DNA from 2 places in the Enterobacter cloacae complex sp. 394F7 genome. Region 1 is predicted to be linked to the other one. Evidence: predicted binding sites of a transcription regulator. Region 1 holds the regulator's gene; the other holds the start of a gene.
The links. Region 1 encodes sigma-54, which starts transcription at its own class of promoters, with help from an activator protein. Its sites were predicted from a motif close to GTTGGCACANNTTTCGCTNT; they were not measured.
Positions count from the first base shown of each region.

Region 2: a site for sigma-54 is predicted at 1,813-1,832, ahead of glnA (glutamate--ammonia ligase). Genes of this name have one in related genera too.

Region 1 is NZ_JBXWCS010000011.1:76,131-79,257, reverse strand. Features, by position in the region: gene ptsN (PTS IIA-like nitrogen regulatory protein PtsN) at 1-180, opposite strand, end outside; gene hpf (ribosome hibernation promoting factor) at 263-550, opposite strand; gene rpoN (RNA polymerase factor sigma-54) at 573-2,006, opposite strand; gene lptB (LPS export ABC transporter ATP-binding protein) at 2,054-2,779, opposite strand; gene lptA (lipopolysaccharide ABC transporter substrate-binding protein LptA) at 2,786-3,127, opposite strand, start outside.
Region 2 is NZ_JBXWCS010000015.1:102,994-106,120, reverse strand. Features, by position in the region: gene glnL (nitrogen regulation protein NR(II)) at 1-121, opposite strand, end outside; gene glnA (glutamate--ammonia ligase) at 308-1,717, opposite strand; gene typA (ribosome-dependent GTPase TypA) at 2,104-3,127, shown strand, end outside.

The DNA of each region.
Region 1 (3,127 bases):
CATTTTTTCACGGGTCAGGATGGCTTCGAATACGACCTGCGGTGGCAGGCCCAGCTGTTTTGCGGCCAGTTCACTGATAATCTCCAGCGCACGTTTTTTGCTCTGGCAGTGAACGCCACTGCGGGTACATTCCTGGTTAAGGACATTGCTCAATTGAAGAGCGGAATCGTTGTTCATCATAATTTCACCTAAGCGCTAACTGTACAAATGGCCTGTTGTGCTCCACAACAGGCCTTCCTGCACCCGTTAACTGCCCGGACAATTAGTGTTGTTTCAGTTTATCTTTATGTTTATTGAGCTGTCTTGCAAGCTTATCAATCAAGCCATCGATAGCAGCGTACATGTCTTGCCCTTCCGCACTGGCGTGGAGTTCGCCCCCATTGACATGCAGGGTTGCATCCGAGATATGAGTCACTTTCTCCACTTTCAACACAATATAGACCTGATTGATCCTTTCGAAATACTGCTCGAGTTTTGCGAATTTCGTGTTCACAAAGTCGCGTAAAGCTTCAGTAATTTCGACGTTTTGTCCAGTGATGTTGAGCTGCATAGTGTCTTCCTTATCGGTTGTGTCAGACCAGCTGTTTACGCTGGTTAGACGGCGGAATGGATAAAGACTCTCGATACTTCGCAACAGTACGACGTGCCACCATAATACCCTGGTCGGACAGCATGGTGGTTAACTTACTGTCGCTCAGTGGCTTCGCGGGGTTCTCCGCGGCGATCAACTTCTTCACCAGTGCACGAATCGCCGTTGACGAGGCTTCGCCACCGCCTTCGGTATTCACATGGCTGGAGAAGAAATACTTAAGCTCAAATATACCGCGAGGACTGTGCAGATACTTCTGCGTGGTCACGCGGGAAATCGTTGATTCATGCATCTCGACGGCCTGGGCGATATCCGCCAGCACCATCGGTTTCATATACTCTTCGCCCTGCTCAAAGAAAGCCTGCTGTTGTTCGACGATACAGCGGCTCACACGCAACAGCGTATCATTGCGGCTCTCCAGGCTTTTGATTAACCAACGCGCTTCCTGCAGATTGCTACGAATATACTGGTTGTCGGCGTCGTTACGCGCGCTGGTGCACATGGAGGCATATTGCTGATTGATTTGCAGGCGAGGAATGCTGTCTGAATTGAGTTCAACGACCCAGCGGCCGTTGTGTTTTCTGACCAGCACGTCAGGTATGACGTATTCAGGCTCACTGGTCTGGATCGACTGGCCGGGGCGAGGATCGAGCGACTGGATCAGGTTAACCGCCTCTTTCAGCACCTCTTCTTTCAGACGCGTAACGCGCATCAGGGTACGGAAATCATGGTTAGCCAGCAGATCCAGATGATCGCTGATGATTAAGCGGGCTTCATCGATCCAGGGCGTCTCTTTGCTGAACTGCGAAAGCTGGATCAGCAGACAGTCGCGCAGGTCTTTCGCTGCTACGCCCACCGGGTCGAAACGCTGAATGCGCTTCAGAACGGCTTCTATCTCTTCAAGTTCAATCTCGTCATCGCCCATGCTTTCCAGAATATCGTCCAGCGTGACGGTCAGATAGCCGGTATCGTCAACGGCATCGACGATGGAGGTGGCAATCGCGCGATCGGTATCGGAGAAAGGGGTCAGCTCCACCTGCCACATCAGGTAATCCTGTAGTGACTGGGTGGTTTCACCCTGATAGACCGGTAGCTCATCGTCCTGGTAGTCTGCACGCGTGCCGGAAGGGGTTCCGGCGGTGTAGATTTCATCCCAGCTGGCATCCAGCGGAAGCTCGTCCGGCATCTCTTTTTGTTCGAGTGCATCGGCGGTATCGAGGGCTTCCGTGTCCTGTGATTGCTGAGTGTCTACCTCGTCATGAAGATCGGCTTGCTCCAGCAGCGGATTGCTGTCCAGCGCTTGCTGGAGCTCCTGCTGGAGTTCTAATGTGGACAGTTGCAACAGGCGAATCGCCTGCTGTAACTGCGGCGTCATCGCCAGTTGTTGGCTGAGCCTTAATTGCAAACCTTGCTTCATGTTCAGAGCATTTTTCTCCGGTTCGGCGTTACGTTACCTCTACCCTATCAGAGTCTGAAGTCTTCCCCAAGATAGACGCGCTTAACATGATCATCTTCGAGGATCTGCTGTGGCGTGCCGTGGGCGATCAGGTTGCCCTGGCTCACGATATACGCACGTTCACATACGGCCAGTGTTTCACGGACGTTGTGGTCAGTAATCAACACGCCAAGACCGCTGTCGCGCAGATGCTCAATAATACGTTTAATGTCGATAACGGAGATGGGGTCAACGCCTGCAAATGGTTCATCCAGCAGGATGAACTTCGGGTTTGCTGCCAACGCGCGTGCAATTTCAACACGGCGGCGTTCCCCCCCGGACAGCGCCTGACCAAGGCTATCGCGCAGGTGCTCAATGTGAAACTCTTCCATCAGCTCGTTGGCGCGATCCTGACGCTGTTCGCTGGTCAGGTCGTCACGAATTTGCAGAACGGCCATCAGGTTATCGAAGACGCTCAGGCGACGGAAAATGGAGGCTTCCTGCGGCAGGTAGCCAATACCCCGGCGCGCGCGCGCGTGCAGTGGCAGAAGGCTGATGTCTTCATCATCAATGATGATGTTACCGGCATCGCGTGGGACAATACCCACGACCATGTAGAAGGTCGTGGTTTTACCTGCACCGTTTGGACCAAGCAGGCCAACAATTTCGCCGGAGTTGACGGTCAGACTGACATCTTCCACGACACGGCGGCCCTTATAGGCCTTCGCGAGATTTTTTGCAGTTAATGTTGCCATAACGAATTAGTTACTCTTCTTCTGTGCCGGAGCCTGGCCCTTGCCTTTGTCCTGCAGCTGAGACGGCACTAACACGGTGGTGACGCGTTTGCCTTTCTCGCTGGAGGCCTGCATTTTTTGCTCTTTCACCAGATAGGTGATCTTATCGCCGGTGATATTGCTATCGAGCTGTTCCAGATAGGCGTTACCGGTAAGGATGACCAGATCTTTCGCCAGTTCATAATGCATGTGGCTGGCATGGCCCTTCACTGGCTTGCCGTTGTCCTGCATCTGGTAGAACGTGGCCGGGTTGCCGTAGCCATCAATGATCTCTTTGCCCTGTTCGCCACCTGGACGGGTAACGACCAC
Region 2 (3,127 bases), on a different contig from region 1:
CGAGCAGTTGCTGCGCCGCCGGGTTGGCGTAATGAACAGCCAGCTCGTCGTCGACCAGCAAAATGCTGTTAATTAACGAATTGAGGATCTGCCCAGCATCGGGCAGCGTGCCAGTTGCCATTCAGCAGTCTCCTGGAGTTGGTTGCACTAATTTAGTGCAGTATAGCTTTTTCGTCGTAAAAAGCGCGTGAGATCAGGTTGTTGGTGGAGAAAAAAGCCCATCCGGAGATGGGCTGAAAGTTTCCACGGCAACAAAAAAAAAGCTTTCGGGGCCGCGCCTGAAGGGTGGCGCGAAACCCGTTGTAACTTAAACGCTGTAGTACAGTTCGAATTCAACCGGATGCGGAGTCATGCGCACGCGGTCGTTCTCTTCAGTACGCAGGGCGATGTAGGCATCGATAGCGTCGTCAGTGAACACGCCACCCGCAGTCAGGAACTCGCGGTCAGCGTCCAGTGCCTGCAGGGCTTCTTCCAGAGAGCCTGCAACCTGTGGGATCTCTTTCGCTTCTTCTGGCGGCAGGTCATACAGGTTTTTGTCCATCGCTTCGCCTGGGTGGATCTTGTTCTTGATACCGTCCAGACCGGCCATCAGCAGTGCTGCGAAGCACAGGTATGGGTTAGCTGCTGGATCCGGGAAGCGCACTTCGATACGACGCGCTTTAGGAGAAGCCACCACCGGGATACGGATAGAAGCAGAACGGTTACGCGCTGAGTAAGCCAGCATAACAGGTGCTTCGTAGCCTGGGACCAGACGCTTGTAAGAGTTGGTGGTTGGGTTCGCCAGGGCGTTGATCGCTTTAGCGTGTTTGATTACGCCGCCAATGTAGTACAGCGCCTGCTCAGACAGACCTGCATATTTGTCACCAGAGAACAGGTTGGTACCGTTCTTGGACAGGGACATGTGGCAGTGCATACCGGAACCGTTGTCGCCAAACATTGGTTTTGGCATGAAGGTCGCGGTTTTACCGAAACGGTGTGCAACGTTGTGCACAACGTATTTGTAGATCTGAATTTCGTCCGCTTTTTTGGTCATGGTGTTGAAGCGGGTTGCCACTTCGTTCTGACCAGCAGTCGCCACTTCGTGGTGGTGAGCTTCAACTACCAGGCCCATCTCTTCCATCACCAGACACATGGTGGAACGGATGTCCTGTGAAGAATCGACCGGAGGAACCGGGAAGTAACCGCCTTTCACGCCAGGACGGTGACCTTTGTTACCACCTTCGTATTTGGTGGAGGAGTTCCATGCACCTTCGATGTCGTCGATAGCCACATGGGAGCCAGAGATAGAGGCACCGAAACGAATGTCATCGAACAGGAAGAATTCTGGCTCTGGCCCGAACAGAACGGTGTCTGCGATGCCGGTAGAACGCAGGTACTCTTCAGCGCGTTTAGCGATGGAGCGTGGGTCACGGTCGTAGCCCTGCAGCGTGCCTGGCTCGAGGATATCGCAACGAATGATCAGGGTTGGCTCTTCGAAGAACGGATCAATGACCGCCGTGGTCGCGTCTGGCATCAGAACCATGTCAGATTCGTTAATGCCTTTCCAGCCACCAATGGAGGAGCCGTCAAACATTTTGCCTTCTTCAAAGAATTCGGCGTTTACCTGATGAGCAGGAATAGTGACGTGCTGTTCTTTACCTTTAGTATCGGTGAAGCGCAGATCAACAAACTTCACTTCATGTTCGTTCAGCATCGTCAAAACGTGTTCAGCGGACATACTTAACTCTCCAGATTGGTCATTGTCGTCGTGGTAACGAGGTCTTCAACTTCTATCAAGGTGGCTATGAGGCCATCTTTTTGCCGTATTTTTATAAAGCGAAATCTGTGCCAACTTTTAAAACACCCCAAAAAGGCGTTATCATGCGCACCATAGTGCAAAAGTGCTGCACCACAATGGTTATGTTGCACCAGTATAGTGCTTCAGTGTGAACACTGAGCACCATATTGGTGCAATTTTCGTTAAAGTGCCCTTTTTACGCTCCGTGAAAGCGATCACAAAGCATCTCTGCAATACTTGTTTGCGGGGGATGTTTGTGATCCTGTTTTGTAGTGCGATTAATCCGTGTACAATAACGCGCTATTTCTAATGCCTGAGGCAAAGTTGTGATCGAAAATTTGCGTAACATCGCCATCATCGCGCACGTTGACCATGGTAAAACTACCCTGGTTGATAAGCTGCTGCAGCAATCCGGTACGTTTGATGCACGTGCCGAAACTCAAGAGCGTGTGATGGACTCCAACGATTTGGAGAAAGAGCGTGGGATTACCATCCTCGCGAAAAACACCGCTATCAAATGGAATGACTACCGTATCAACATCGTTGATACCCCAGGGCACGCCGACTTCGGTGGTGAAGTTGAGCGCGTGATGTCCATGGTGGATTCCGTGCTGCTGGTGGTTGACGCCTTTGACGGCCCAATGCCGCAAACGCGTTTCGTGACCAAAAAAGCATTTGCCCATGGCCTGAAGCCTATTGTTGTTATCAACAAGGTTGACCGTCCTGGCGCACGTCCTGACTGGGTTGTTGATCAGGTGTTCGACCTGTTCGTTAACCTTGACGCGACCGACGAGCAGCTGGACTTCCCTATCATCTACGCTTCGGCGTTGAATGGTATTGCGGGTCTGGATCACGAAGATATGGCGGAAGACATGACCCCGCTGTATCAGGCGATTGTCGATCACGTACCGGCTCCGGATGTTGATCTTGATGGTCCTCTGCAGATGCAGATCTCCCAGCTGGACTACAACAACTACGTTGGCGTTATCGGTATCGGCCGCATCAAACGCGGTAAAGTGAAGCCGAACCAGCAGGTTACTATCATCGATAGCGAAGGCAAAACCCGTAACGGTAAAGTGGGCAAAGTGCTGACTCACCTGGGTCTGGAGCGTATCGACAGCGATCTGGCTGAAGCGGGCGATATCATCGCGATCACCGGTCTGGGCGAGCTGAACATCTCTGACACCATCTGCGACCCGCAGAACGTGGAAGCGCTGCCAGCCCTGTCTGTTGATGAACCAACGGTAACCATGTTCTTCAACGTCAACACCTCTCCGTTCTGTGGTAAAGAAGGTAAATTCGTTACCTCTCGTCAGATCCTTGACCGCCTGAACAAAGAGCTGGTGCACA